Regions from separate parts of the Shewanella sediminis HAW-EB3 genome, predicted to be linked through region 2. Evidence: riboswitches for the same ligand, from Rfam matches in the RefSeq annotation. Region 2 holds a riboswitch; the other holds the start of a gene.
What was found. Region 2 has a riboswitch for lysine ahead of lysC (lysine-sensitive aspartokinase 3). Riboswitches for the same ligand answer to the same signal wherever they lie in the genome.
Positions count from the first base shown of each region.

Region 1 (16,493 bases), 750 kb from region 2:
ATGTCGTCGGTTTAGCCCTCTCTGCGGCGCTGAATGCGCCTGTTGAAGAGACTAAGTTTGGTGTATTCCGTATGTGATCACGAAGCTGGCAGTCCGCTGCCAGCTGATGCTCAGAATGAAGTACCGAGAGTGAAATTCGCCGCGCTTTAGTAGTTGCCGCGAAATTTCAGATAGCTAGATTTAAGATAAACAGGTTAGAAGAACAATGGACAGCTCAGCCATGACAACCGAATTTTCCAGTACGCTTAATTATGTCAACTGCACCCTCAGCAATGGTGTCGGTGAGATGGTCCTCGACCGCGCCGACAAACATAACGCCTTCGATGAAGTCATGATAGGCGAGATGATAAGCGCCTTAGAATACTTTGCCAAGAGTGCAGCCTGCCAAGTCTTAATACTGAAAGCTAACGGCAAGAACTTCAGCGCGGGCGCGGATCTTAATTGGATGCGTAAACAGGCAAAAATGGATTTCAAGCAGAATCTGAATGATGCTAATGAGTTGGCTAAACTCATGTCACAGCTCGATAAGTTTCCTAAACCTACACTAGCCTTAGTGCAAGGTGCCGCCTTCGGTGGTGCGTTAGGACTCATCTGTTGTTGTGATATCGCCATCGCCAACCAAAGAGCCAGCTTCTGCCTGAGTGAAGTCAAACTGGGGCTAATTCCCGCTGTGATAAGCCCCTATGTCACCCGTGCCATGGGGCAACGCGCCGCGAGACGTTACATGCTGACCGCCGAGCGGTTCGACTCAGTCAAGGCGCAGGAACTGCAGGTGATCCACGAGATTAACGACGATCTTGAACGGGCCGCAGAGCCGATAATTAATCAGCTGATCAGCAATAGTCCACAAGGTATGGCGTGGGTGAAGACCCTGCTCTCAACACTTGAAGATGGGGTGATAGATCAACAGACCTTAGATCACACCAGCGAACGTATCGCAAAGATCCGGGTATCGGATGAAGGTCAGGAGGGACTCAATGCCTTCTTCGAAAAACGCAGCCCAAAATGGAACAGCAGCACCGATAATACGCAAGGAGCTAAATAATATGTTTACTAAACTGCTAATCGCCAACCGAGGCGAGATCGCCTGTCGTATTATCAAAACAGCCAAAGCAATGGGAGTGCGGACAGTAGCCCTCTACAGTGATGCCGATATCGACGCTCGCCATGTCGCCATGGCCGATGAATCATTTTATCTCGGTGGCAGCGCACCGGCAGACTCCTACCTTAAAGCCTCGGCTATCATTGATATCGCCAAGAAGTCCGGTGCCCAGGCTATCCATCCCGGCTATGGCTTTCTCTCTGAAAATGCGGACTTCGCCAGGCTATGTGAACAATCGGGGATCAGTTTCGTGGGCCCCACGGCCGATGCGATTGACTCAATGGGCAGCAAGAGTGCGGCGAAAGAGATCATGGGCGCGGCCAATGTTCCTCTGGTCCCGGGTTATCACGGTGACGCACAAGAGGATCAACTGCTCGTCGATGAAGCCGATAAGATGGGCTTTCCTCTGCTTATCAAGGCAGCCTTCGGCGGCGGCGGTAAAGGCATGCGTATCGTCGAAAGTAGCGATGAAGTACTCGAGGCTATTCAATCTGCGCGCCGGGAGGCTATCTCCTCTTTCGGTAACGACAAGCTCCTGATGGAGCGTTATCTGCGTCAACCCCGTCATGTCGAGGTGCAGGTGTTCGCCGATACCCAAGGCAACTGCATCTATCTCTCAGATCGTGACTGCTCGATACAACGCCGCCATCAAAAAGTGGTAGAGGAGGCGCCAGCGCCGGGCCTGAGTGATGAACTCAGAGTCAAGATGGGCGAAGCCGCCGTCGCTGCGGCCAAGGCTATCGACTATCGAGGCGCCGGAACCGTCGAATTCCTGCTCGATACCGATGGCAGCTTCTACTTCATGGAGATGAACACCCGCCTTCAGGTAGAGCATCCGGTCACTGAGATGGTCACAGGACAAGACCTGGTAAAATGGCAACTCATGGTCGCCAGTGGCAGTGAACTACCGCTCACTCAAGAGGAGGTGCGCATTCATGGCCACTCCTTTGAGGTACGTATCTACGCCGAAGATCCCCATAACGATTTTCTGCCGGCCAGCGGTAAACTGAACTTCCTGCGCGAGCCGGAGCAGAGCAAGCATGTGCGCATCGACTCGGGCATTCGTGAAAATGATGTAATAAGTAACTTTTACGACCCTATGATCTCCAAGCTTATCGTTTGGGATGAATCACGCCCTCGGGCACTACAGCGTTTAGTGCATTCACTGGAGTCATACCAGATCAGCGGCCTGAAGCACAACATAGAGTTCCTGGCCAATATCGCCGAACACAAAGCCTTCAGCGATGCCAATTTCAGTACCGACTTTATCGACCGTTACGGTGAATCCCTTATCGGCATGGCATCGAGTGATGAACATACGGCGTTGGCCTTGGCAGCACTTTATCAACTTTGCGCCCGCAAGGCCGAGGCCAAAGCGTGCGCCATCAACAGTCAGGACCCTTACTCTCCCTGGGGAGCCGTAAGCGGGTTCAGGCTAAATAGCGCAAGCCTGCATAATGTGGCTCTTCTCGATGATAACCATGACATTCAGCACCTTGAGCTCACTGAAACCTTAGTGGGTGAACAGTCCCTCTATCAACTTGAGCTTAATGGCAGCCATTTAGTGCTAAAGGGCGAGTTAAAGGGTGAGATGCTGCACGCTGAGATCTCAAACCATGCCCACGCCAATTGTAGCGACACACACAAAACCAGTGGTCACAAAGTCAAGGTTCCAGTCAGCCAGACAGGCGATGACTTCACCCTGTTTATCAACTCGACCAGTTATCACTTCCGTGCGATTCAAACAGAAATAGATGAAGAGCAGGAGTGTCTGGAAGATAAACTAAAGGCGCCGATGAACGGCACTATCGTCACCCACTTAGTAGAGAAAGGTGACGTCGTGAGCGCAGGGCAAGGTCTGATGGTGATGGAGGCGATGAAGATGGAGTACACCATCGAGTCTCCCTTCGATGGTGTAGTCTCAGCTTTCTTCTTCGAGCCGGGAGAACTGGTCAGCGACGGTAGCCTATTGGTCGAAGTAACAGCCAATGAAGCACCAACTGAAAAAAGTGAGGCTTGAGATGCTTCCAAATCAGGTCAGTATTTTCGAAGTTGGCGCCCGTGACGGCTTACAAAATGAAAAGAGTGTCAGCACGCAAGACAAGATAGCCTTAATAGAAGGTTTAGCCAATGCTGGCATCAAGCGTATCGAGGCTGCGAGCTTTGTCTCTCCCAAGTGGGTACCACAGATGGCCGACTCGGGAGAGGTGCTTAAAAACATCAACCGAAACAGCGCCGTGACCTACAGCGCCTTGACCCCCAACTTAAAGGGACTGGAACTTGCCCTTGACGCGGGAGCCGACGAAGTCGCCATATTCGGTGCCGCTTCTCAAAGCTTCAGTCAACGCAACATCAACTGCTCCATCGAGGAGTCGATAGAGCGCTTTATTCCTGTAATAGAGCGGGCTCAGGCTGCTAATGTTCCGGTCAGAGGCTATGTGTCCTGTGTGCTGGGCTGCCCCTATGAAGGAGATATCCCCTCGAGTGAAGTCGCTCGGGTGTCTGAAATCCTTTACAAGATGGGCTGTTATGAAATTTCACTGGGTGACACCATAGGCGTTGGCACACCGCACAATGCCCGTAAAATGGTTGAAGAGGTGAGCCGCAAGGTTCCTGTCGACAAACTCGCACTACACTTTCATGATACCTACGGCCAGGCACTGGCCAACATTCTGGCCTGTTTAGAAACCGGAGTGAGCGTTATCGACTCTTCGGTTGCGGGCCTCGGTGGCTGCCCCTATGCCAAAGGTGCATCGGGTAACTTAGCCACCGAAGATTTAGTCTATATGTTGCATGGATTAGGGATAGATACCGGCATCGATCTGCGCTTGTTAGCGAGTGCAGGAGATGCAATAAGTCAGACACTGGGCAAAACAACCGGCTCAAAGGTCGCTCAAGCGATGGGCAAATAAGGAGACAAAAATAATGGCAGGACTCAATAAAGTTGTTGGCAGTTATGAAGAAGCTCTTAAAGGCTTAAGTAATGATATGACCATAATGGTCGGCGGGTTTGGCCTGTGCGGCATTCCTGAAGGGCTTATCTCACAGATGGTTACGTCCGGAGTCAGCGGCCTGACCGCTATATCAAACAATGCCGGAGTCGATGATTTCGGCCTTGGCTTACTACTTAAGAGTCGTCAGATAGATACCATGATCGCCTCCTATGTCGGCGAAAACGCCACCTTCGAGCAGCAGATGCTATCGGGCCAGCTGAAGGTGATTTTGACTCCTCAGGGGACGCTGGCAGAGAAAATCCGTGCGGGCGGCGCCGGGATCCCGGCCTTCTTTACCGCAACGGGCTATGGTACCCCTATCGCCGAAGGTAAAGAGACCCGGGAGATCGATGGTCGCCACTACGTGCTCGAGCCTGCATTGACTGCCGACTTCGCCTTAGTACGGGCATGGAAAGCCGATACCATGGGGAATTTAGTCTTCCGTAAAACCGCGGCAAACTTCAACCCTATGATGGCTACGGCTGGCAAGATCACTGTGGTTGAGGCGGAGCAGATCGTCGAGCCCGGAGAGTTAGACCCGGATCATATCCACACACCCGGTATCTACGTGAACCGTGTCATTCAGGGCAAGTTTGAGAAACGTATCGAGCAACGTACCGTTAAAGCCGCACCGGTTATTCTTTAAAAGGGAGGGAGACATCATGGCATTATCCAGAGAACAACTCGCACAACGTGTAGCCCAGGAACTTAAAGATGGCTTTTACGTTAATTTAGGCATAGGTATTCCCACCTTAGTGGCTAACTATATCCCACAAGATATAGAAGTCATGCTGCAATCTGAGAATGGACTACTTGGCATGGGAGAATTTCCCACCGAAGAGACCATAGATGCAGATCTGATTAACGCTGGAAAACAGACGGTCACGGCCGTCGATGGCGCCTCTTTCTTCTCATCGGCAGAAAGCTTCGCCATGATCCGCGGCGGTCATGTGGATCTTACCGTATTGGGTGCCTTCGAGGTTGACGAGCAGGGCTCGATCGCGTCATGGATGATCCCCGGAAAGCTTATCAAGGGGATGGGCGGTGCCATGGACCTGGTCGCTGGTGCAGACAATATTATCGTCACCATGATGCATGCCGATAAAAAGGGTAACTCGAAGCTACTGCCTAAGTGCGAGCTGCCCCTGACAGGTTTTGGCTGCATCAAGCGCGTACTAACCGACTTAGCTTTCATGGAGATTAAAGATGGTGCATTCCATCTATTAGAGCGTGCTCCAGGCGTTAGCGTTGAAGAGATCGTGGCTAAGACAGCAGGTAAACTTATCGTCCCTGAACATGTACCAGAGATGAAGTTCTAATACCTTCCCCTCTTAATGAGAAACACAAGCTTCTTGGTAGCCCAGAGACCTAATCTGGGCTTTTTTATAATCTAGCCTCTCTCCTAACTCAACCTCGCACCCATACTTACACACGTATCAATGAGTTACGCCCTGTGACAGCTAAAATCACAACCAAAGGTAAAGTTATTGATAAAAAAACGCTCACACATAACATCAACAACATATTCAAAACCAATAAGCACCACCCCCACACTAAGTGATAACCAACCAAAAACCAATTGAGCACAAAACAACCACCAATCATTTACACATTGAAATTGTTGATGTTTTATTCGTAAATACTCTGAAGATTACTTGTGTGGCAAGTTGAATTTCAGTATATTTCGCCCATTATTAGTAATATGAAATATACGATTGTGAGCTCAAATAAACTACAGCAAGGTTTTACCCTGATTGAATTGGTCATAGTGATCATTATTCTGGGCATATTAAGTGTCATCGCAGCGCCTAAGTTTCTCTCTTTGAGTAGCGAAGCACAGACATCTAGCCTCGAAGGAGTTGCAGGTTCTATCGCCTCGATGAATCAGATAGTGCACAGTAAAACCCAGATCGACGGCATCGCTGATAAGCAAGACTGTGATGGGACATGTAACAACCATCCGAACTGGGATAGAAACGTAGGTTACTTCTATGTAGATGTATCGGGCACCCGTCTGTACGTATCAAGTGGCTACCCGATGGCAGCAGGAACCTCTCAATCAGATACCATAGTAGAGGATAACTTCACAACGGTTATGGGATTATCCGACGAAGATTTTGTATTCGGCACAGGTGCTAACGGCTCATTTGCTGCCGTCCCCAAGAAATTTGCCGACAAGTTAGCAGATATCCAAAGTGAGAAGTTCAAATGCCACGTCGAATATCGCTCTCCGGTTCCAGCCTATAGCTATTATGTTCGTGCCGTCACCGACGATTGCTAATTCTTAAAAGTATACTCACCTCTTGAGTACTCATAGATAAATTTGGTAGGTTTAACTACTATTTCAGTTCATGCATGTTTTAACTAAATTAAAAGAAAGGCCGTTAAGTAAGTGACTCTAAGGGGGCCCATATGAGACTCAGCCTGCAAGGTGATCAGAAAATATCAATTTTCCAAATCACCGCTGTGTTCAGCATGTTATTTGCCCTGGTGGGGTTCAGTTATAATGTCTGGCGTATGGAGATCAGCGAATACAACAGTAATATGCGCTCGGCAAGTTTCGAACTCTTGCTGCAACTTTCTGAGCTCGAAGGGATCGTATACGCGGCACATTATGATAAAGATCCGGTCGCAGGAAACCCGAGGAGAGGCTGGATTAAGGTCAACTTGATCGCCGACTTGGGTATGATAACCGAGGCGAAGGTCGAGGAATCGGCGGAACAGCTCAAGCTGGCGTGGCAATCTAACTGGCAAAGTATGCCTGACAGTGAATCGAGCGCCGTGGCGGTAGTCGATGCGATAGATGACACCCGTGAAGAGGTCCGCCACTTGCTGTCTAAACTAGATTAAAACGGCGAGATAAGTCACCTTATCTCGCCGTTTACTTTTATCACATATAGCTTATAGCTTATAGCTTATAGCTTATAGCTAAGCTTAGTCCCAAAGGAACTCACGGAAGTGTTTACGACGGAACTTAGAACCACGTAACTTCATTACCGCAAATAAGCACTTATATTAATAGTCTAATCCCAAAGGAACTCTCTGAAGTGTTTACGACAAACTGACTCGTAACTCTCATTGCCACCTATCGCTACCTGCTCGCCTTCCTGCATCGGCTTACCTTCACCATCGAGGCGCACGACCATGTTCGCCTTTCGGCCACAGTGACAGATAGTCTTAAGTTCGACTAACTTATCGGCCCATGCGACCAGATATTGACTACCAGTGAAAAGTTCACCCTGGAAGTCGGTTTTAAGACCATAACACAGGACGGGAATATCCAAGTTATCGACGACGTGAGTCAACTGTTTTACCTGTTCTTTGCTTAAGAACTGTGACTCGTCAATCAAGATACAATGCAGCGGCTGCTCTTCGAGTGCAGCTTCAATCATATTGGCCAGATTATCGCCGCTTGCAAACACCTGAGCCTCGGTTTCTATACCGATCCTTGACGCGACTTTACCTACTCCATATCTGTCATCGATAGATGCCGTCATCACTAAGGTATTCATTCCGCGTTCGCGGTAGTTATAAGAGGACTGTAATAAAGAAGTTGATTTACCGGCATTCATCGCCGAGTAATAAAAATAGAGTTGCGCCAAACTGAAATCCCCAGTGCTTAAATTCTGCAATATCTTAACACTTTTACTTCATCAAAATCACGCTGAATCCGGCCACAGTGTGCATAGCATCAACTTAATCAGAACAAAATCATATTATCATAGCCTCTTCATCCAATGATGAAGAACAGATAGAAATCTCTACGTATTTTGAACTATTTAGCACAAGTAAATTAACCAAAAGCAACACTCATGCTGTTTCAGATACGCTTAATAAACAATTGCTAGATTGAAGGCAAAACCAAAAGGAAATCATCAATTCATGCACAAAACACTACTGGCGGTAACGATTACCGCAACACTGGCATTGAGCGCCTGCTCCGGTACTGCAACGACTCAGCAAAAATCGACTTCAGCATCGCAAACTGAGCACTTACAAACTCAGAGCCTGCAAACTCAGAACCCACTGTTTCAAGCCAGTACACTTCAATATCAAGCGCCAGACTTTAGCCTGATAAAGGATGAGCACTTTCAGCCGGCATTAGAACAGGGAATAACAGAGCATTACCAACAAGTCCTTGAAATTGCCAACAATCCGGAACCGGCGACGTTTGCCAACACCATAGTTGCTTTAGAAACGAGTGGTGAGCTATTAAATCGCACGTCGAAAGTGTTCTATAATTTAGCCGGCTCGAACAGCAACCCGACCCTCAGAGCCATTCAAGGTGAGATGGCCCCTAAGATGGCGGCTCATTCTGACAACATTAATCTTAATACCAAACTATTTAAACGAATTGACAACCTCTACTTATCTCGCAATGAACTAGATCTGACACCAGAAGCGATAAGGCTGATAGAGAAATATCACCAAAGATTCGTGATGGCCGGAGCCAAACTCACCGATAGTCAGAAACAGCAGATCCGCGTCCTCAATGAGGAACAATCGACACTGACCAATGAGTTTGCACAACGCTTGATGCGTATGACAAAAGAGATAGCCCTGGTTATCGATGATAAGCAGCAGCTCGCAGGCCTGTCTGAAAGTGCAATCAGGGCAGCCAAGGCTGACGCCGATGCAAATGGTCACAGCAATAAGTACCAGCTCAACATCACCAACACCACACGCCAACCTGTACTGTCTCAACTCGATAACCGAGAGCTGCGCCAAAAGGTATGGGAGCTGTCATCGAACCGTGGCCTCAGTGGTGAAAATGAGACCGCCAGTTTAGTGGCCAGATTGGCACAGTTACGCTCGGAGCGAGCCGAGTTACTTGGCTATGAAAGCTGGGCAGACTATCGCTTAACGCCTCAGATGGCTAAGACCCCAGAAGCCGTTTATAAGATGTTTGGCTCTATGGTTCCAGCGGTCATCGCCAACACTCAGAAAGAAGCCGACGATATTCAAGCCATGATAACCAAAACCGGTGGCGAGTTTGAACTGTCACCGTGGGATTGGGCTTATTACGCCGAACTGGTACGTAAAGAGAAATTTGATCTCGACGGTGACTCGATAAAGCCCTATTTCGAATTTAATCGCGTACTCAAAGATGGCGTATTTTTCACCCTAGAGGATCTCTATGGTGTCACATTCAAGCCTCGCCCGGATCTGCCGGTTTACCATCCGGATGTAAAGGCCTACGAGATGTTTGATAACGATGGCAGCAGCATGGCCATCTTCTACGCCGATTACTTCGCACGGGAAGGAAAACGTGGTGGTGCCTGGATGAGCTCATTTGTCACTCAATCTGGCTTATTGAACAGTAAACCTGTTGTCGTCAATGTGATGAACATAAAAAAAGCCCCCGATGGAGAGCCAACATTCGTCAGTTATGATGAAGTCACTACCATGTTCCATGAGATGGGACATGGCACCCATGGTATGTTCTCGAAAGTCACCTACCCCAGTTTATCCGGCACCGCCGTATCCCGTGATTTTGTCGAATTCCCATCGACATTCGAAGAAGATTGGGCCGCCCATCCAAAAGTGCTGGAAAACTATGCTAAACACTATGAAACAGGTGAGTCTATCCCCGAAGATCTGCTCAATAAACTGTTAAAGTCTCGCAGCTTCAATCAAGGCTTCGACACATTAGAATATATGTCGGCCGCCCTGTTGGATTTAGAGTGGCATTCACTTAAAGCGGGAGCGCCATTGCAGGATGTCGTCAGTTTCGAAGCCGCCGCGTTGAAAAAGCATGGTGTAGACCTGCCAGCGGTTCCACCTCGCTATAAATCAACTTATTTTGCTCACGCCTTCCCGGGCGGTTACTCATCAAGCTATTACGCTTACATGTGGAGTGAGATCCTCGCCGCCGATGCCTTCGCTTATGTTCAAACTCAAGGCGGATTAAATCGTGAAATAGGCATGAAATTCCGTAAGACGATCAGAGAGGTCGGTAACAGTGTCGCCCCAATGGAAGCTTACAAAGCATTCAGGGGACAAGAGCCGACAACCGAGGCCCTGCTTAAACGCCGCGGCCTGGACAAGTAACCACAAGTGTTCAGCTAAAGAATAAACCGTTTACTATCAAATATAAGAAAGCCACTCATTATGAGTGGCTTTCTTTATATACAGCTTTTATCACCGATAGTGTTAAAACCGATAGTGTTAAAACCGATAGCCTTAACTTATCAGGCTCTCCTGTTCACTTTAATCTTAAGCACTATAACCGAGATGACAAACAAGATACTACAGGTAGCGAAACCTGCGGCTAAAGACTCGGTGAAACCCAGTACTGTGTAACCGGCTAAACTTATCACCGCAACAATCAAGGCATAAGGCAACTGAGTGATCACATGGTCGATATGGTGACAATTCGCCCCTGTCGATGAGAGAATGGTGGTATCTGAGATAGGTGAACAGTGATCTCCGAATACCGCCCCGGCGAGTACCGATGCCAACATAGGTAACATCATATTGGTATGTGTCCCCATCGCCATATCAGCGGCAATCGGCAACATGATACCAAACGTTCCCCAACTCGTTCCGGTCGAAAACGCAGTCAGTCCGGCAAGCACAAATAACACGGCAGGCAGCAGTGCAAAGGGAATATTACCCGTCGCTAAGCTTGCCATATACTTACCCGTTTCGAGCTGGCCAATCACCCCGGCAATCGTCCAGGCAAAAAGAAGAATGTAGATAGCGGGCAACATAGAGCGTGCGCCGGCAACCATACCCTGAAGGATATATGACTTATTCAGCCCCTGGAAAAGCACTAATGCAAGTGTAGATGCGAAACCGATTGCAGCACCGAAAAATAGTGAAGATGCAACATCTGTATTTTCAAATGCGCCCAGAAGAGTAAACTCCAGCCCCTTGGCTGCTAATGCATCGCCACCGCTGCTGACCATAAAGTAAAAAGTCGCAAACACCAGCACGGTAATAGGCAGGAACAGACCTAAGATTTTTCCATTATCGGCCTCGGGTAGATCCGAGTTGGCCCCTGGTGGTAACCCTTTCGCTTCATCATAAAGGTTACCTTTTTGCGCATTGAGCTCATGTTGGCGCATAGGACCGATATCGAGCCCCATGAAGGCGACACAAAGCAGCAATAAAAGAGCGAAGATGGCATAGAAGTTCATCGGGATCATCTGGATAAACACACTCAGATGTCCGGAATCGGTAAAACCATGCGCCGTTAAGATACCGCCGATCAGCGCTATGATATAGGCACCCCAGCTGGAAACCGGTGAGATAACACAAATCGGTGCGGCAGTAGAATCAAGCAGATAAGCTAACTTACTGCGTGAGATGTAATACCTGTCCGTTAAGGGTCTGGCAACACTACCCACGACCAGGCTATTAAAGTAGTCGTCGATAAATATGACGCAACCTAAGAACATGGTCAGTAATTTTGCATCGCGTTTATTTCTGATCTTAGTGCGAGCCCAATCGGCGAAGGCTTTAGCTGCGCCACTGACCGTGATAAGCGCCGTGATCATGCCCAGTAAAATAAGGAAGCCTAACAGATAGATGTTCCAGCTATTGATGCTGCCATCGTCCCAGAAGAGCCCTACAACCTGCTCACCCAGATACTGACCGGAACTCACCGCCGAAAAGTCGGTGATCAATACCACACCCAGTAAAATTCCTATCCCTAAAGAGAGTAAAACCCGACGAGTAACTATCGCCAGCAAAATCGCAACCACAGGAGGTAGCAATGAAAGTGCCGAATCGGCATAACTTAAAGTTGTCATTGATGTATTTTCTTCGTTTTAAGTACGAATGGAGGGCGACTGAACTGGTGGGATACTAGAAATATCTCAGAAAACACCTGTCCTATCAGTAGCGCTCCATAGCAATACCCTATGTTAAAAGGTATAAAATCTTCTTATCTTCCGGATAAGAAATACTATGGCAGTGCCGCACCTATTCGATGTCAGCCCCAGCAGTAAACCTTGATATGTTTTACTACTTCGGCATCAAATCCTTTCATGATAGATAAACGGAATCACCCTGGCTATCACTACTGATATTTAATGCACCTCTACTTCTCAGGACGTTAATTGGAATGGCTCCAAAAAACGTGAAGGTCATAAAAACATAAGCGGCTTTGAGGATTCTACCCCAAAGCCGCTCAATGTGATCGAGTTCACGCTTATTTAGTGTAAATTAATGCCCTGGCAACCTGCGCATCACATTGCATTCACATACCTATACGAGCTCGAGCAGTTGTGGAACCGCTTCAAAAAGATCGGCTTCCAAGCCGTAATCGGCAATTTGGAAAATTGGCGCTTCTGGATCTTTGTTGATTGCGACGATAACTTTTGAATCTTTCATCCCGGCAAGATGCTGAATAGCACCGGAGATCCCCACCGCAATGTAGAGATCCGGCGCGACAATTTTACCCGTTTGACCCACTTGAAGATCATTGGGAACAAATCCTGCGTCAACGGCCGCACGAGATGCGCCTAAAGCGCCACCCAGTTTATCGGCAAGCTGCTCTAAAATAGCGAAGTTATCACTGCTACCCAAGCCACGACCACCCGATACCACCACTGAAGCAGCACCCAGTTCCGGGCGTTCGGACTCTGTCAGGCTCTGGGATACAAACTGAGACAGTGAATCGCTGACTTTTTCGATTGATACCGTCACAGCGGCGCCATCGTTAGCCACAGCATCGAATGCACTAGAGCGCACCGTCATCACTTTCTTATCATCAAGACTCTGCACAGTAGCCATTGCACTACCCGCATAGATTGGACGAACAAAAGTATCAGGGCTAACCACCTCAACGACCTCTGACAGTTGAGCCACATCTAGAAGCGCCGAAACACGAGGAAGCATATCTTTGCCGTGACTCGTAGCCGCAGCCAAAATATGTTCATAGTCTGAAGCGATGCCTACGATCAGCTCAGAAGTATTATCTGCAAAAGCGTTAGCGTACACGGCCGCATCGGCAACCAACACACTTCTAACACCAGACAGTTTAGTGGTCGCTTCAACAACGGCGCCACATTCGTGTCCGGCAACCAACACATCCACATCACTGCCGATAGCCTGAGCACAGGCAACAACTTTGGCAGTATCCAGTTTTAAACTGGCATTATCATGTTCTGCTATTACTAAAATTGCCATTAGATCACCTTCGCTTCATTTTTCAGCTTTTCAACAAGCTCTGCAACAGACGCAAGCATCACACCACCTTTACGCTCGGCAGGTGGTGTCACTTTCAATACTTTTTGATGAGACTTCAGGCTTACCCCTAAGTCATCAATAGAGAGGGTATCTAACGGCTTACGTTTGGCTTTCATTATATTAGGAAGCTTGGCATAACGCGGTTCATTCAAACGCAGATCGGCAGTAACGACGGCTGGAAGCGGCAGAGTAATGCTTTGCAATCCACCGTCTATCTCACGGGTGATCGCTAACTGACCTCCCTCAACCTTAACTTCTGAAGCAAACGTAGCTTGGGGCATCTTGCCTAAGGCTGCCAACATCTGACCAGTTTGGTTATTATCACCATCGATAGATTGCTTACCTAAGATAATAAGTTGTGCTTCTTCTCTACTCTGCACAGCGTTAAGTAATTTTGCTATCGACAGAGGCACCAACTCCTCATCCGTTTCAATATGAACGCCTCGGTCTGCACCTAAAGCCATAGCGGTACGTAACTGCTCTTGAGCCGCTTTAGGGCCCACAGTAACCACAACAACTTCAGAAGCCACTCCGGCCTCCTTTAAGCGTACGGCTTCCTCTACAGCAATTTCACAGAAAGGGTTTATCGCCATCTTCAAATTTGCGGTATCGACACCTGTATTGTCAGCATTAACCCTGACTTTTACATTAGCATCAACGACGCGCTTAACTGGCACCAATACTTTCATAGGGCTTCCTTTACGTCATATTCTAGCGGAGTTGGAGTAGGGGTGAACCTACACTTAAGTAGACTCACTTTACGTGCTGTTAACGTTAACGTCAACAGCGATTCAAACGACCGTTTGTATTTTTGAAGCGGGCTTTGTTCAAAATGGTTATTTTTGGTTACTTTTGGTTATTTAAATAATCAAAATATGAGCCGTTTATATGATATATTTAATTATTGAGCAATAAATACAAATACTATTTGATACTTGCTCTATTAATTCCTATTATTATCCATCAGAAATATCTGTTACTTACTTTTATTAATTGGACCCCAATAATTATGAGCGATTTTCTTGAAATACTAACTCATGGCCGTCGTTTTAAAGCCGCAGTCAAAGAACTGTCTGTTGAAGATTTAAAAGAATTAGCCGTCAAGCTCGATAAAATTATCTCGGAAAGAGAATCAGAAGCTGAAGCTGTTAATGCTGCAATGGCTGATCGCAATGCTAAAATCGATGAAATCCGTAAGCAGATGGAAGCTGTTGGGTTATCGATTGACGATCTAGGTACTGCTGCTATTAAACCTGCTCCTAAGAAGCGCGCACCTCGTCCGGCTAAATATACAATCGATGCTAATGGTGAGACCATCACCTGGACTGGCCAAGGCCGTATGCCGACTGTATTTAAAAATGAACTCGATAAAGGCCGTAACATGGATGACTTCCTCATCTAACCTTACATCAGTACATTCTATATTAAACCGGCCTGGCCGGTTTTTTTATGCCTCTAAGAAGCGTTTTTAATTAAGTTAAAACACTATGAGGAATTGGTGTTTACATAAAGATTAAGATAACCTTTCCCTCATGTTTCGTTTATCGATATAACCCCTACTATGAATCGCAAAATAAAAACAATAATCATACTCGCGGCTTTAGTACTTCCCTATGTCTCCGCAGTGGAAGCAAATGACCAACTAACTGATAATACTCCTAAAACAACGGCACTCACCCATGCCAGACTCATGATAGAACCCGGTAAGATACTCGATGATGCGACACTTCTAATCGAAAACAATAAGATTATCGAGATAATTAAAAATAATAAGGTGCCTTCACAGGCATATGTCATCGACTTAAAAGGTTATACCATCTACCCCGGCTTTATTGACCCCTTTACCGATTACGGCATCGAGTTTGAATATCCTAAAGTTGAAGCCACACCACCCATTTATGAAATAAAGCGTATAGGCGGCAACGCCAAAAATGGGGCAATTCATTCAGAAAAAGAATGGTTTAACTATGTTTACCCTAATAGTGAACAAGCTAACAAATGGATAAACAATGGTTTCACAAGTGTACAAAGCAGCTATCAGGATGGAATATTCCGCGGTCAGGGCGTTACATTATCTCTAGCTGATAAAACGGCGAATGAAATAATATATCGCTCGAATTCGGCTCATTTCTTAGCATTCGATAAAGGCAGCTCCCCCCAAGACTACCCCACATCATTAATGGGAAGCATTGCGCTTATTAGGCAAACCTTAGCCGATGCCACTTGGTATAAAGAGAATAAGAGCAAATCATTTTCTAAAACCGGAAATAACATTGTCGAATTTAATAATGCCTTAGATAAACTTTCAAATATCGAAAATGAGCAGATCGTCTTCGATACCGATAATCTAAACGACCAACTAAGAGCCGCTCAAATTTCAATCGATCATGAGATCAAGGCCACACTATTAGGAAACGGTAAAGAATATGCGCGTATTGATGAACTCAGTGCATTTTCTTACGGTTTAATTTTGCCTCTGAACTTTCCTGCAGCACCCGAGGTCGGTGACGATGATGCAGAAAGGGAGGTTTCACTGGCAAAGATGAGACATTGGGATCGCGCTCCGGCTAATCCGATGACGGTTGAGCGCGCCAAGGTGCCCTTCGCTTTAACTCAACATGGTATTAAAAGCGATGCTTTCTGGCCGAGGCTTAAACAGGCTATTGAGTATGGCCTTAGTGAAGATACAGCATTAGCCGCATTAACGACCGAAGCAGCAGAGGTAGCCGGCATCGCAGACTTCAGCGGCCGATTAAAACCCGGCTATATGGCCGATCTGGTCGTCTCCAAGGGCAACCTATTTAAAGATGGCTCCATACACAGCGTATGGCTGCAAGGTGATGAGCTGCAACTCATTGACCGAAACGATCGACTATTAGATTTAACCTACCAGCTCCAAATTGGCGATCTAACCCTGGACCTCACGTTGGATAATAGCAAAGCCAACAGTGATAAAATTACCGGCACGCTTTCCAGCGGCGAACAGGAGATAACGCTATCAAATGTCTCCTATCACGATAAAAGGCTGAACTTTACGGCCGAAATGAGCGACGCCGGATTCGAAGGGGTCAACCGGTTTACGCTATGGTTCGATAGTCAGGGACTGCGTGGACGTATGCTGGATAAGCACAACACCCTGACACCGATAGCTGGAATACTCACAGAAAAATTGATCGCTGCGCCACTTGCAGAGGATAAAC
Region 1 is NC_009831.1:1,711,648-1,728,140, reverse strand. It holds gene SSED_RS07545 (carboxyl transferase domain-containing protein) at 1-77, shown strand, start outside; gene SSED_RS07540 (enoyl-CoA hydratase-related protein) at 221-1,045, shown strand; gene SSED_RS07535 (acetyl-CoA carboxylase biotin carboxylase subunit) at 1,047-3,122, shown strand; gene SSED_RS07530 (hydroxymethylglutaryl-CoA lyase) at 3,124-4,014, shown strand; gene SSED_RS07525 (CoA transferase subunit A) at 4,028-4,741, shown strand; gene SSED_RS07520 (3-oxoacid CoA-transferase subunit B) at 4,758-5,414, shown strand; gene SSED_RS25090 (prepilin-type N-terminal cleavage/methylation domain-containing protein) at 5,813-6,376, shown strand; gene SSED_RS07510 (hypothetical protein) at 6,508-6,945, shown strand; gene SSED_RS07505 (thymidine kinase) at 7,119-7,697, opposite strand; gene SSED_RS07500 (M3 family metallopeptidase) at 7,978-10,146, shown strand; gene SSED_RS07495 (Na+/H+ antiporter NhaC family protein) at 10,287-11,852, opposite strand; lysine riboswitch at 11,934-12,153, opposite strand; gene SSED_RS07490 (electron transfer flavoprotein subunit alpha/FixB family protein) at 12,310-13,233, opposite strand; gene SSED_RS07485 (electron transfer flavoprotein subunit beta/FixA family protein) at 13,233-13,982, opposite strand; gene SSED_RS07480 (H-NS histone family protein) at 14,303-14,695, shown strand; gene SSED_RS07475 (amidohydrolase family protein) at 14,855-16,493, shown strand, end outside.
Region 1: it holds a riboswitch for lysine, as region 2 does, so the genes downstream of both, SSED_RS07495 (Na+/H+ antiporter NhaC family protein) here and lysC (lysine-sensitive aspartokinase 3) in region 2, are expected to answer to the same signal.

Region 2 (16,493 bases):
CAGCGGTTTCTCTTAAATCATTGCTTTATAAATATAGAGTTATGAATATACCGTATTCTAAAGTGTTAAAACTCTCATCAGGGCTAAAAGATTTTACTGCAAACAGCCTTTTTTCACTTGCTTCCCCAGTCCGCTTACGGGTATCTTTGCCACGCATTCACACTTAGGTCCTTTTAATGTCTGACTTCGTATACTCACCACCAACTTCTCCCTGGCTAGAGATAATCTATCAAGACAAAGATATTTTGGTAGTCAATAAACCCTCAGGCTTGCTATCCGTTCCCGGTCGGGATCCGGCTCATAGTGATAGCATCTTTACCCGGGTACTAGCCGAACATCCTAACGCACAGATAGTACATAGATTAGATATGGCGACGTCAGGTGTGATCGTTGTGGCATTGAGAAAAAGTGCAGAGCGGGAGTTAAAACGACAATTTCGGGATCGTGAAACGAAAAAGACTTACTATGCGCGTGTTGCGGGTCATGTGAAAGCGGATAATGGTAGCGTCGATCTCCCCTTAATCTGCGACTGGCCTAACCGTCCAAAACAAAAAGTCGATCACGATATAGGTAAAGCTTCACTCACGCACTTTGAAGTAATAAGCAGAGCAAAACGATCGACATTAGTCAAACTGACACCTATCACGGGTCGCTCACATCAACTACGTGTACACATGATGGCGGTAGGACACCCTATACTTGGCGATAACTTCTATGCAGATCCGTTAGCCAAACGATTAGCGAGCCGTTTATTACTGCACGCACAAGAGCTAACCATTAAGCAGCCTTACTCGGGTGAGGAGATGACATTTAACTGTGACACGCCTTTCATGGAGGCTGAGTCAGAACAATAGTTTGTCTAATCCAGGTGGCCAAATCATCTCAGGCTTTGGCCCTCCTCTCTTACCTCCTTTCCCTTTCCTACAATCAAACATCTCTCATCAGATTTGAATATTCGATGGAAATTCAAAACCTAAAAGCGTAAATTAACTGATAATCTTCGTAATAATAAGTATTTCACCATGGAAACATCATTTCAAAGAGATAAGCTCGATAACCAGATCCTATCGGCGCTGATGCAGGAAGCCAGGACACCATTCGCCGAACTGGCAAAACGATTTAATGTCAGCGCAGGTACAATTCATGTTCGTGTTGAGAAAATGAAGCAGGCGGGGATCATTACCGGGGCGCAAATAACCGTAAACCCAAAAGCACTTGGTTATGATGTCTGTTGTTTTATCGGGATCAATTTAAAAAGCGCAGGCGACTATCCAGCCGCGATATCTAAACTCAATGCGCTGGAAGAGGTCGTTGAAGCTTATTACACAACCGGTAACTACAGCGTATTTGTGAAGGTAATGTGCCAATCGATCGATGGGTTACAGCATGTGCTAATCAACCGAATTCAGTCTATCGATGAGATTCAATCGACAGAAACCTTAATTAGCCTACAAAACCCCATCGTCAGGGCTGTAAAACCTTAGCAAACTTGTAATTTTCCTCACCCCCCTCCCCAGATAAAACGACCAAAAAAGTTACACTTAATGATTTTTTTGGTTGTTAAAGTTAACAATTGCGTACATTTATGTTACAACCAATCCTTACCTCTCGAAACAGAGAGGGAAAAAATAATAAGTAAACCATTACAGTTGCCTCACGGATATGTACCTAAGGCAGATTATTGACAAGGAATGAAGTTGTGAAAACAAAAGTATCTATCGCAGTCACGGCCGCGCTAATTTCGAGTGCCGCCATCGCAAGCAGTGATTTTTCTGCTAATAAATATTCTCCTGAGCTAACCTCTGTAAACAACTACAACAAACCACAAACATCGAGTCCATCTCTTGTTGCTCCCCAGCGTTTTATCGTAGAACTCGAGTCTCCGGCTCTGGCCAAATACAGGGGAGGCATTCAACAGCTAGTTGCAACGGCTCCCGCAAAGAAAGGTCAAAGAATCGATGTTCAATCGGCCGGTGCGAAGAGTTACGTAAGCCACCTGAGCCAAGAGCAAAATGCATTTACCAAAGCCCTTTCAAAGAGTGCACCTAATGCGAAAGTTGAGCGTAACTTTAAAACGCTTTTCAACGGTGTGAGTCTTGTTGCTCAAGGAATGACACTCGAGCAGATTGCCGCAATGCCTGGTGTTAAGTCTGTTTACCCTGAAACCATGTATGAAACCAACATGGATGCTTCACATGAAATCATCAACGATGCGGCCATGTGGGAAGTGGTTTCAGGCATGGAGAATGCGGGCAAAGATATCCGCGTCGCCGTTATCGATACCGGTATTCGTCCTGAAAACCCTATGTTCTCAGGTGAAGGCTTTACTAAGCCTACGGCAGATATGCCTGCCGATGATTATTGCTCGACGGTAGATACCAGCTTTTGTAATGACAAGCTAATTGTCGCTCGTTGGTCCCAGCCAACATTTGAAGTTTGTGCCGATGAGCACATGAGCCCGCTTGGATACGGTGGTCACGGTTCACACGTAGCAGGTACCTCTGTTGGTAACAAGATCAGCACGACCTATAAAGATGTCGATGTGGATCTCTCTGGTGTCGCTCCCGCCGCATACCTGATGGTATATAAGGCACTGTTCACTAAGACCGACTGCTCCCGAGGCAGCGGTAGTAACATCATGCTGATGGAAGCGATGGAGCATGCGGTTAATGACGGCGCCGATGTTATCAACAACTCATGGGGTGGCGGTGCAGGCGGCGATCCGGCTAACAGCCCGTACAAAACCATGTATGAAGCCGCCGAAGCCGCCGGCGTTGTCGTCGTTACCGCCGCAGGTAATGACGGTAATGGCGCACAAACTATCGGATGCCCGGCCTGTATCGAGTCAGGGATTACTGTCGCTAACAGCACCACCGGTCGCTTCTTCGCTAACAGCTTTACAATGGGTGATGATGAACTGCTCGCCATCGAAGCCAATAACGAGTTGCTAACTGAGGATATCACTTTACCTGTAATTGCAGCTGTGAATATCGACGCTGACAATTTTGAAGGGTGTGATGCATTCCCGGCAGATTCATTTAAAGATGGTATTGCGTTAATTTCACGTGGTGCATGTGCATTTAGTGATAAGACTGCGAATGCGCAGGCCGCCGGTGCTAAGGCCATTGTTGTCTACAACAGTAAGCCTGGAGCCCCCATCAGCATGTATATGCCTGATGCTACACTTCCTGGTGTGATGATCTCTGATGCCGATGGCGCAGCCGTTATCGAAGGTTTAGAAGAGGGCGTTGCTTGTACTATTGGCTCAACAGTTAAGCGTATCGCCAACTCGACTTTAGCCGATCTTATCAATGCTTCGAGCTCGCGTGGTCCAAACGGTAATCAAAATATCCTTAAGCCAGATCTGGCGGCGCCGGGTACTTCGATACTTTCAGCCACCTCTCCCGATGAAGATGGCACTGACTTTACCACTATGACTGGTACAAGTATGGCCAGCCCTCACGTTGCCGGTGCCGCAGCCCTGATGAGTCAACTGCACCCGGACTGGAGTGCCAATGACATCAAGACAGCGTTAACATCGACCTCTCATATGGCGGGTATACTCGATGATGATGCTGAAACGGATGCCAACCCATTTGCTATGGGTGCGGGTCGTATGGATCTTGATGCGGCAGCTAAAGCTGTCTTAACATTCGATAAGCCATCTGTTGCTTCTGACTCTTGTGTCGGTCCATGTACATTTACCCGTACCGTCTATAACAAGAGCGATGAAACAACTTCATGGTCACTTTCTGCTGCGGCTGACAGCGCCGGGATCAGCATTTCACCAACCACTCTGGAACTTGAAGCTGGCGCCTCAGCGACATTTACCGTAACCGTCGACTCGACGTTCAGTGAATATGGCTCTTGGATCTTCGGCAACGTCATGATCAAGAGTGATGAAGGCAAGCAAGATGCTCACCTGCCACTTGCCGTTATGGCGAAAGAGTCGAGTGACGCTTCACTTATCTCAACACTTACTACGCAAGCAGATATCAAGGCAAGCGATGAGTTTCCTATCAAAGCCGTTGTTAATAACTCTATCTTCGAAAATACAGTTACCCTAACGGCTAATGCACCACAAGGAACCAAGCTTACCTCAGAAGATGATGTGACCGTCTCTATTAGCGGTGCAACACAGCACGGTTTCGATATTAATGAAGATCTGGGACGTATTACCTGGGTAGGTAAACTCGACTTGCCAGAGATGAGCTCTATCAAGGATGTGGGTGGATTCCCGAGCATTATTGATTTAGGGGTTTTACCTCAACCATGTGAAAGCGGCTGTGACGAAACGGCGCTGACATTCAACTCTCTTCCCAGCTTTAAATACAACGGCGTGAGCTATGACAGCATCACCATGGGCGATAATGGTTTAGCCATTGTCGGTGGTGGTTCAACTTCAGGTACCTGGAATAACAAAGAGCTACCTGACTCTGCCAACCCAAATAACATCATCGCACCATTCTGGTCTGATTTCGATCTAGCCGATACTTCAGGTACCGATACCGGTGGTGGAGATATGGCTATCGGGGTATTTACCGGTGGTGACGGCACAACCTGGTTGGCTCTGGAGTGGAAAGATGCGCAGCTATATGCAGATGAGTCAAATACTAAATATACCTTTAGCATCTGGATAAAAACAGGCGATGAAGAGCTGGTATTGTTCAACTACATAGATGTACCTAACATGCCTGCAAATCTGACAATCGGAGCCGAGAATATCGGTGGTTCGGTTGGTACAACCTTCCACTACAATGGGCAAGGTAGTAGTGTAACCAATGGTGACGGCGTCATACTTCAAACATCGACTGCCGGTAGCGTAAACATTGACTACAAGGTTAAGTCTACCGAATTTAACCCGGGTCAAAGCGACAACGTCTCTGTAGATGAAGAAGCTACATTAGCGTTTAATGTGCTCGATAATGACATGAAGGACCAAAAAATCGCTCATGTTTCAGTCACCGGTGATGGCATGACAGCCGAAGCTTTGCGTTTAATTGATGTGGCTCCTACCGGTGCCCTTGGTAAAGCGATGCTTGTAGATGAGCCATCTAACGGTGAAGTAACACTGAAAGAAGACGGTACTGCTGAGTATACTCCTGAAGATGATTTCTTCGGTAAAGACAGCTTTAGCTATACCTCTGAAGATGCCGATGGTAATACCGGGAACGCGACTCTGGTAAACATCACAGTAAATAATGTCAACGATGCACCTAAGGTGAGCCCATCAGGTATGTCCAGCACCGAAGGATTCGCTGTTAAAGCATCGGCCAATGGCAGTGATGTTGATGGTGATGATCTGACATACACCTGGACACAAGTAAGCGGCACGAGTGTTGAGTTTACCAATGGCGGCGAAAGTATCGGCTTTACCGCTCCATCTGGCGATCATGAGCTTGTCTTCTCTGTCGTTGCTTCCGATGGTGAGTTAGAGAGTGAAGCGGGCACGGCAACAATCACTGTAAATTCAGTCAAAGAGGACACCTCTGGTGGTTCACTGGGGTGGTTGACTATGCTACTGCTTCCTTTTGCAGGCCTGCGTCGCCGTAAGCGTTAATGCAATCGTAAGTTAGACTGTTGAACCGAAAAGGGAGCCTGATGGCTCCCTTTTTATATGTGACTTTTAAAATAATTTAGCGTTGTTTCAAAATTATATCTCAAACACCTGCGTCATCACCTTATACATCTCAGTTCCTTGATACACAGATGCTGAGGCAAAATGTAAAATAGGCACACAGTCCTGACTCAGACTCAGTGGCGTAAGCACACGTTCACTACCATAAAGATCCAGCCGAAGAATATTTGCCAACGGGCTTCCAGCCTCAAGGGGTTCGCCTAGCCTTGCCAGATATTCCACCATTCCTCCCATAGGCGCATGATACTTTTTATAATCTTTAAGATAGCAGGCATAACGTGACATCTTTGCAGGCTCAACTTCTTGAGCGATAACGCCACGGAAACTCAGGTAAGCTAAAATCCCTTTAGCATCAACAAGCGCATCCTCGAGGTTAATGTACTCCTGAGGTCCTAACTCCAAGGTAAAGGCTGAAACTGGCACCTTACATTCACGGCCAATAGCGTTCATATGGTTACTTAGCTGCCACCATGGACAAAAAACAGACTCATCCATAGCACCACCAAACTCATTGGGAATAAGTAAGGTATAGGGAATAGAGAAAAGCGATGCAGCGTCGGCCTCATATTCAGGACAATAGAGGTGTTTACAGGACTTTGGACCTGTGTGAAGGTCTAAGACGATATCAGCCTTATGTGCCATCAGCTGAAGGTTAACCGCTTGCTGATGTCCAGAGGTGACGCCCCATTCGCCGGACAGGCGCTGATGACAAGCCTCGACCAGCATCTCTCTGAAACGAATAAAGATCTCTGGGTTACTCAGTTCTTGATGTGCTTCATACCAGACTGCAACATCTAACTTATGATCTAAATATTCCCGATTCCAATTCACACCGGTAATGGGATCGAAACGGCCTAAGGTAAACTCACCACTCTTTTGATTGATCCCTAAAGGGTTAGCCAAGGGAACAAGTGTGATATCACCACATAAGCTATACCCTTCTAACAGCTGCATCAGCTGATAAATAACGGCATTACCCTGCACCTCGGCACCATGAACATTGGCTTGAATATAGACACTCGGCGCCGTTGCTTTTTCAGCCTTTAAGCTGAATATCGGAACCGTAAGATCTGGACCCGTGGCCAATTCACCTATCTTAAGCGACGATTGGGTAACGCTCATTATTTATCCTTTGCCAACTAGTAGTTTCAAAACAATGGCTCAAAACTAATGCTCGAAACTAATGCTCAAAACAATCGTTCTAGAAACTATTGCTCGAACAGGTTCTTATGAAGTGCACTCACAACTTGAGCCGCTTCAGATTCGGACACTAACACACAGAGATTGTGAGGGCTGGCCCCCTGACAGATCATTCTCACATTATGAGGCTCTAATACCTCAAATACCCGGCGACACACACCTGGAGTAGAAGCGATCTTGTTGCCTACAATAGCCACTAATGCCAAATCATCTTCGACTCTAACGCGACAATGCTGTGACAACTCTTGCAGCAGGGCTTCACTCAACAGGCCATTACCCGCGGAATCAGAACCCGTCTTATCTAGCGTCAATGAGACGTTCACTTCAGAGGTCGTGATCAAATCGACACTGATCTTGTGTCTTGCCAGAGTGGCAAATGTTTCAGCCAGGAAGCCTTGAGCATGAAGCATCTGCAGGCTATGGAGATTCAGTAATGTTTGATCACGACGAACCGCAACGGCCCGGTAAACCGGCTCATCTTCAACTTGATGACGGATCCAGGTCCCGCCTCTTTCTGGTTCACGACTGGAACCGACAAACACCTGAATCTTTTGCCTTACGGCCGGTAAAATTGTCGCAGGGTGCAACACCTTAGCACCGAAGGTTGCCATCTCAGCAGCCTCATTAAAGCTTATCTCAGCGATGGGGCTGGCTTTTGGTGCCAGGCGAGGATCGGTCGTGTATATCCCCGCCACATCGGTCCAGATTTCGACAGCGGTCGCTTTCAAGGCCTCAGCCAATAACGCTGCGGAGTAATCACTGCCACCCCGACCCAATGTTGTCGTACTCCCATTTTCATCACCGCCGATAAAACCTTGCGTCACTATTCGCTGCGAGCTTAGTAGTGGTGCTAAATGCTTAGCGGCGAGCTGGGCAACTTGCTCAATTTGAGGTTCTGCCCGGCCGAAGTGACTATCTGTTCGCATCACCTGACGGACATCGAACGCACTGGCCGCCTCCCCTTTTTCTCTGAGTACCGCAGCAAATAGAGCCGATGAACACTGCTCACCTTGGGCGAGTAACTCATCCATTGTCGCTTTGTTTCTATTTCGACTGAGCTCTTCGCTAAGCGATGAAATACGACTAAGCACGGTATCTAGTCTTGCGGCAACCTCTTGTGGACTGCCCAAAGCATCGAGTATTTGATATTGAATATGAGCAATTTTCTTAATGAGCTGCATCCGACGCTCATCACAGGTTTGCTCTTGGGTCAACTCAACCAGAAGATTGGTGACGCCACTTGAAGCGCTGACGACGACAAGGCGAGTATCGGGGTTAGCAAGAATAATATCGGCACAGCGACTCATCGCAGGATAATCTGCGACAGAGGTACCACCAAACTTAGCAACAATCAGGGACATGACTCGGCCTCCACACAAAGTAGACACAGGCCAGAAAAACAGGGATATAAAACTATCATTATTACGCTCCGAACATAATTCGTTCGAAGAGCCTGGTGCAAAGATTACGCACCCCAAGAAGGGAAATGACGATCATCACCAGAAGCTCTCCACCAATAAACAGGTGACAATCGATGGGATTCAGCCCAAATGACCGATATTGTATACGTCAAAATATATCAATATCTCGGCGCTAATCTCCCTCATAAGTCGTCATCAGAGTTTGGCCTCTTCAAACTTACTACCTAGTTAACGCTCCTCTTCTGTACCCAATTCCGAACACTTAAATAAGTGTCAGAAGAAGGAATATAAAAATTATCAAATTTTGACCAATTAAGTCAATAAATAAAGATGGCAAAGTGCCAATGATGATAAAAAATCATCCTCCGCATATAGATAGAAGCGATCTCAGATTAAAAAGAGGTGCTCTTAACCTTTAGTCAAAATCAGGCAGCTCGTTAACTAAACGTACCCGGGGTGAAAAAGGGCCGATCACCACCTCTTCTTGCTGTTTAGTTTTGGATAAAAGGCAGGGGACCAGTTGCAATTTATCATGCTCGACAAAATAGATCGCATTTTGATTAAATTGACAACCAAGTCGTATTGCTGATGCCTTATCTATCGAAACGGCCCAACTCTTCTCCATATGACAGCGATCGGCTGAGGCACCAATCATGGCACGATAGGGCCTATGCAATTGTTGAATTTCGAATTGAAGCCGTCTGTCGAGAAGACGATTTTGGCAGGCTGAGAGGATCTGCCCTTTTGGGTTATGTGCGGTAATTATTGCAAATGAAAGTTCAGAGGATAATGCTTGTGTAAAAAGAAACTCTGCTTCTTGATAGCATTGCCACTGGCTGTTTGACTCACTCATCTGGATCATGTTCCCCAATTTGATTCAGAAGATTATAGCAAATCCAATATATCTTCCCAGCGGCGTGACACAGGTCACACCACAATTTTTTACCGCACTCAACAAAATCAGCCACTTACAGCAGTCAGTGTGATTTAGATCATATCCACGGATAAATTTGTTAACATTTCATTTGTTAACAAATGCCTAAAACGAGTACAATAGTCTGTGTTGATTCGCTTACCATCACTAAAAGGTAAGAAGCTTTTTGTTACAAATAGATCTGACAGTGAACAAAGAGTTAGCCAGATTCCTGTATAAAATGTGAACTATATTGAGTTTCACATCTTAACTTCAAAAAAATTTAATTCTAGGGGAACTAATCTCCGCTATTGTTAATCGAAGTGGATACAGCTCGCGTTACATTTATTGAGATACGCATACTTTACTAATCATGGAAGCGTGTTGCTGTTTCAGGCCAGTTTTGAAAGCACCTACTAGAGCAGTAAATAGTCAACATGACAAGTTCGAGCGTCACTATCGCCAAGATATTACACGCTCATGGTTAGAACAGATTTGAACAAATTAGGTAAATTAATATGCAAAACCCGCACATTCTGATCGTTGAAGATGAAGCCGTTACCCGGAACACGCTAAGAAGTATTTTCGAGGCCGAAGGATATGTGGTAACTGAAGCCAATGATGGCGCAGAGATGCATAAAGCCATGCAGGAAAACAAAATCAACTTGGTTGTTATGGATATCAACCTTCCTGGTAAAAACGGTCTTTTGTTAGCACGTGAACTTCGTGAAATCAATAACATTGGTCTGATCTTCCTAACGGGTCGTGACAATGAAGTTGATAAGATTTTGGGTCTGGAGATTGGTGCTGATGATTACATCACTAAGCCATTCAACCCACGTGAGCTGACTATCCGTGCACGTAACCTGTTGACTCGCGTTAACAGCACTGGCGCCGAATCAGAAGAGAAGAGTGCCGTTGAGTACTATCGCTTCAACGGTTGGAGCCTTGAAATTAACAGCCGTTCTTTGGTTAGCCCACAAGGTGAATCTTACAAGCTGCCACGTAGCGAATTCCGCGCTATGCTGCACTTCGTTGAGAACCCAGGCAAGATCCTAAGCCGTGCCGACCTTCTGATGAAGATGACTGGTCGCGAGCTTAAGCCACATGACCGTACTGTCGATGTAACTATTCGTCGTATCCGTAAGCACTTTGAAAGCTTACCTGATACGCCAGAAATCATCGCAACGATCCACGGTGAAGGTTATCGTTTCTGCGGTAACCTAGAAGAAGCATAAAGGAATAAGCATAAAGCTAGCGCTTATCTTGCTATCCATTAAAAAAGCCAGTCTAACGACTGGCTTTTTTATGTCTGGAACATTTATGAAGATTTACCATGGACGGTATAAAATCTTCGTTGTGTCTGAAACATTTATGAAGTTCGAAATTCTAAGATCGAAAAAAACAAAGATGTCAGCCTTCGACCTATCGTTTCGCGGACGGCTTGCGCCTATTGGACGAGCTAGGCTCTAATCGGAAAAGATAAAGCTACAAGCATTCGACATAATCCCTTTCCTACAGCCAACAACGTTGGCATCGATTAACTCACGCAGTGAGTGTCATCTTAGATTCTACAGCCAGCAACGCTGGCGTCGATTAGCTCACGTAGTGAGCGTCCTGGGTCCTAGAGCCTAGAACCTAGAACCTAGACTCTTATTGACTCCCCCTACTTCAACTCTCTTTCCAGAAAGTTTGCCAGTGAGCGATACAGATGTGTTCTGACTTTTTCACCACGCATCGAGTGCTTAGAGCCGGGATAATCGATCATCTGAAATAACTTACCTTCATCCTGCAGCGCCTTGTAAACCTTAGTGCTGTTCTCAAAAAGCACGTTATCATCCGCCATGCCGTGGTACATCAACAGACCCGATTGATAATTCTTCACATAGGGAAGCACACTACTGGCTTCATAGCCCTTAGCATTCTTTTCAGGATGGCCAAGGTAGCGCTCGGTATAATGGGTGTCATAAAGCGCCCAGTCGGTCACCGGCGCACCAGAGATTGCCGCCTTAAAATAATCCGGAGCCTTAAATAACCCCATCAGAGCCATGTAACCACCGTAGCTATGTCCATAAAGCGCGATATTATCACCATCCACATAGGGCAGCGTTCTTAAGTAGTCCACACCAGCTTTTTGATCGTTAACTTCCGCCTCACCCAGATGTTTGTAGATAACATGTTCAAACCGGGTTCCGCGGTGAGCCGAGCCACGGTTATCGAGCTGGAATACCATAAAACCTTGCTGAAGCAGGTACTGAGTAAAGTAATCATGTTCGCTCCAACTGTTCACGACCAGCTGCGCGTGTGGGCCGCCATAGACACGTACTACGACAGGGTACTGCTTATCTTTATTGAAGTTTATCGGTTTAAACAGGCGATACTGAAGTGATTGACCATCTTCGGCCTTAACCTGCCCGAATTCAGGCACCTGCCACAATCCCAGATACTCATTGAGTGGGTGAGTCGAATCCAGCTTATTCTGTTCAACCCAAGCAAGATGTTGGCCCTTATCGCCGTGTAAACTGACTTGAGGAGGCTGCATCAGAGAGCTGAAATAATCCAGATATACAGCCTCTTTCTCGGCGAAAACCGGTGAGTGCATGCCGCGGCGTTGACTCACACCTTCAATTTCGCCACCCGTTAGGGCTACACGATAGAGATGTTGTTCAACGGCGGTATCTTTACGGCCGGTGAAATAGATCCAACCCCCTTTCTCGTCGACAAACTCAACACCATCGACAACCCAGCCGCCCGATGTCAGCTGCTTCTTCACTTCGCCATCTAAATTAATAAGATAAAGATGATTAAAACCATTACGCTCTGAGGCCCAGATAAAGCTCTCCTGCTGCTTCAGGAAGTGCAGATCATTGTTGAGATTTACCCAGGCATCACTTCGCTCTTCGACCAGATTTTTAGACGTGTCGGTTCGTTCGATATCAACCAGTCGAAGATCGAGTACCTGCTGATCACGGCTTTGCCACTGATATGAGAGGCGTTTACTATCGGGTAACCATTTCACCCTGGGCAGGTAGATATCCTGCTCTTTTCCAAGCTCGACCCAACTGACTTTTTTGCTGGTAAGTTTTACGATGCCTAATGAGATTTTAACGTTGTTCTTACCGGCATATGGGTAACGTTGCTCGGTCAGCTTGATGCCATCGGCATAGATCTCGTTACGCGTAACCAGTTCAACATCAGACTCATCGATTCGGGTATAGGCAATGGCGCTCTCGTCCGGCGACCACCAGTAGCCCGTCATGCGGTCCATCTCTTCCTGTGCCACGAACTCGGCCATGGCATTTTTAATCGCGCCACCACCGTCCGTTGTCATCTCCACCAGCGACATATCTTTCAACGTTAAGACAAATAGGTTTTGATCACGCACGAATGAGACATACTTCCCTTTGGGTGAGAGGCGAGCATCGGTAGCAAACCCATCGCCTGTAGGTAGAAGTGTCACCTTGTTATCGCTCAATGAGTAGTAATAAAGGACACCGGATGCTGGAATTAGTATTGCCTGACTATCATCAGACCAAAAATATTCCATGATCCCCTGGCCATAAATTCGTTGGCGTTCACGTCTCGCCTTCTCCTCATCGGAGAGCTCACCTATGGTTAACTTATCGGCATCGAGCAAGATAGATTGTTTTCCAGATTCGACATTCATCTGCCATAAGTCATAAAAATGCTGATTATCCTGACGTCCGGCTAAATAGGTGACCCTTTTACCATCGGGAGATAATTTCAGCCCTCGGGGACTCGTCCCCGCTAACGCCGGTGAGGCATACATACGCTCGATTGACAGGGGGGATTTACCCGCTTTCGAGAGTTTTTTCAGCATCTCACCCGTCACTATGCCTCGATTGACTTCAGCTTGAGATAGCTGATTCTGGCTTGCAATAACTTGGGTGGATAGAAGCATAGGCACCGCCATAAGAGCTGAGGTTATCCATTTTTTTGTCATTATTATTTCCTGGACTGAAATCTATCTTAGTAATACAGCCAACCATCACAACCACACGCTGGATGTTGTGATGATTGAACAAAAATATCGCCCGTCATTGTGCACTAAAGTCCGATAAAACAACAACAGTCGTTATTTGCCACACATTTGGGCCCAGGCTACGCTGAAAAAAGGTTCGATCTCAGGTATGATCCGCACAAATAAAAGTTTACCGACCTCAACTCGAACCTAAACTCGAAATTGTCATAGGAAATAACATGCAGACCTTGGCCCAAAACCTGACTTCACAAGGGGTAAATGCCTCTCTGACTCAGCTTATTCATACCTTAGCTAACACCTCCAAAGAGATCAGTCATGCCGTACGCCACGGCGCGCTTGCCGGTGTACTCGGTGCGACTGAGCAAGAAAATGTTCAAGGTGAGACACAGAAAAAACTCGACGTTATCACCAACGATATGCTCAAAGATGCGTTAAAGGGCGATGACACCGTTCGCGGTCTGGCATCGGAAGAGGAAGATTATATTGTCGAAGTCGGTGACAAAGGCGAGTATCTGGTCTGTTTCGACCCGCTCGACGGCTCATCGAACATAGATATTAACTCGTTAGTGGGCACTATTTTTTCGGTGCTTCCAGCCCCAACGGGTGAGCTATCCGAGTCCAGCTTCCTGCAAGCGGGTCGCCAACAAGTCGCTGCGGGTTATGTGCTTTATGGCCCATCGACAATGTTAGCGCTGACAACGGGCCAAGGTGTACAACTCTTCACCTTAAACCCAGAAACCAATGAATACTTGCTAACCACAGAAGCGATGAGCATCAGTAAAGATACGGGTGAGTTTGCCATCAATATGTCTAACCAGCGCTTCTGGGAAGCGCCTATGCAGACTTACATCAGCGATCTGCTGCTTGGCACTATTGGTCCGAGAGAGAAAGCCTTCAACATGCGCTGGATAGCGGCTATGGTTGGCGATGTTCACCGCGTCCTTTCACGTGGTGGTATCTTCACCTACCCGACAGACAATAAAAACCCGCAGAAGCCATACAAGCTAAGATTGATGTATGAAGCGAATCCTATGTCATTCCTAGTTGAACAAGCCGGTGGTAAGGCATCTACAGGCTATGAAACCATAATGGATATTCAGCCAAGTGAAATCCATCAGCGTGTGGCTGTCATCTTAGGTTCGGCTAACGAAGTCGACGCCTGCCTGAACTATCATGGTTTAGATTACAGCGAAGAGCCACAACTGTAGGTTGTAAGCTATAAGCAATAAGCTATAAGCTATAAGCTATAAGCTATAAGCAAAGTAACAAAAAAGGAGCCCGTTGTGGCTCCTTTTTTATGGCTAACTTATGACAATGATTAGCTCGCGTTAGCTTGCACTCGCATTAACTTGCATTAACTTGCATTAGTGCTCTCAAAGATCTTATCTGCTGAGGCTGCCACAAAGCCTGTGTAAAGCTCTCCGTCAGACTTAGGGTAGCGCAAGGCAAACTCATAGAAACAGCTTGGGATCTCTTTCTGAGTGTCTTTAAAGACTACTTCTATCTTATCTGCCATAGTCGAAGACTGTTCAAGCAAAACTTCTGCTGAGCCTTTGACCTCACCACCGGCAGAGTTAAGAACAAAGCCCCCCCTCTTAAGCGTTTCATTGACATCTAAAATGCTGCTGTATCCGGGCAGGTGATTAATTGATACCGTAAAGTGATTTGCACGGTAGCCGAATGCGGCTACCCAAGCAGCATATTCACTCTCTGCAAGTAAGGTTTCATAAGTGGTGTAATCCAGCTCCCAATGACGGCCAGAATAGAGGAAATTGTCGGCCGATGTGGCTGAATCCTCGATTTGAGCGACTAACCCTTTGATTATTGTCTGCAGCTCACCGCTAAACTCTTCAACAAGCAACTCAGAGATAAACACTTTTGGTTGAGTCGCATCGGGGTGTTCAAAGTGCTTGGCTTTAAGCTTCTTAGCTTCAAAATGATAATCGCCGCAATCAACATAACCTAAGGCTTCGAAGTGGGCAGACAATACCGCCAAATTAACCTTCTCAATATTAAACGTCCGCAGGGCAATATGGTCGTTAATAATGGTGTCGCCCTTGGACAAGAGCTGATGAACCTTAGCCGCTGACGGCGTCATTTCAACGTAATCATCCCAAAGGGATCCAAAAAGCTTGTTAATATCTGTGTGCATCAATTTCTTCCTTAACGGCATCGTGTCGCCTATCGCAAGTTGCGTGGGCAAAATCTTTTATTCTCTTCGCGAGAGGTCTTTTATTATTTTCACGAAAAGTGTTTTATTATTTTCACGAGATAGGTCTACTGAGAGTAGAGGTGTGTTCTTTCCTGTGTCTCTAAAAAAGCGGGAAATACCATAACGATATTTCCCACCTCATTTTTTATAGCTCAGTGCCCTATTACTTAAAGGCTCAAACCAGGACTCAAATTAGCGGGAAGGCTAACTTCATCGGCTTCGACAGAAGCAACCGGGTAAGCACAGTAGTCGGCAGCATAGAACGCGCTCGCTCTATGGTTACCCGATGCGCCTACGCCACCGAAGGGGGCTGCACCAGATGCGCCAGTGATCTGCTTATTCCAGTTAACAATCCCGGCACGAATACGCGCAAGGAAGTACTCATAGTCATCACGACTATCGGCGAGGATCCCGGCAGAGAGTCCATAGCGGGTATTGTTCGCTAACTTGATCGCCTCATCGAAATCGGTATAACGCACCACTTGCAGCAGAGGACCGAAGTACTCCTCATCAGGCAGTTCGATAACCTGAGACACATCAATTAACCCCGGAGATACCAGGCCAGTACCCTCTTCAATATGAGTCAGCTCGACTAATGAATGGCCACCGAGGTTAACCAGGTTACGTTGAGCCTCCACCATTCCCTTAGCGGCAGTTTCTGAGATCATCGCTCCCATAAACGGCTGTGGCTGAGCATTCCAGGCGCCAACCACAATACGCTTAACGGCATCGGTAAGTTGAGCCAACAGAGCATCGCCCTCTGCACCTTTCTCAACATACAAGCGACGCGCGCAGGTACAGCGTTGGCCTGAGGAGATGTAAGCCGACTGAATAATATCGTGTACAGCAGCCTTACTGTCTTTAACGCCTTTGATGATAAGAGGGTTATTTCCTCCCATCTCTAATGCCAGAATTTTTCCGGGCTCGCCGGCATACTGTTGATGCAAGATATGTCCGGTGCGAGAACTTCCGGTAAAAAACAGACCATCAATCTGGGGGTGAGATGCCAGCGCTTTTCCGGTTTCAACTTCGCCTTGAACCAGATTGATAACGCCGGCTGGTAGTCCAGCCTTCTCCCAAAGCTTCAACATCAACTCTGCGACTTT
Region 2 is NC_009831.1:962,252-978,744, reverse strand. It holds gene SSED_RS04245 (hypothetical protein) at 1-16, shown strand, start outside; gene rluA (bifunctional tRNA pseudouridine(32) synthase/23S rRNA pseudouridine(746) synthase RluA) at 177-854, shown strand; gene asnC (transcriptional regulator AsnC) at 1,023-1,484, shown strand; gene SSED_RS04230 (S8 family serine peptidase) at 1,700-5,560, shown strand; gene SSED_RS04225 (succinylglutamate desuccinylase/aspartoacylase family protein) at 5,654-6,760, opposite strand; gene lysC (lysine-sensitive aspartokinase 3) at 6,847-8,199, opposite strand; lysine riboswitch at 8,334-8,509, opposite strand; gene SSED_RS04210 (DUF3293 domain-containing protein) at 8,675-9,112, opposite strand; gene arcA (two-component system response regulator ArcA) at 9,691-10,410, shown strand; gene SSED_RS04200 (S9 family peptidase) at 10,839-13,136, opposite strand; gene SSED_RS04195 (class 1 fructose-bisphosphatase) at 13,394-14,383, shown strand; gene SSED_RS04190 (DUF1338 domain-containing protein) at 14,530-15,327, opposite strand; gene astD (succinylglutamate-semialdehyde dehydrogenase) at 15,555-16,493, opposite strand, start outside.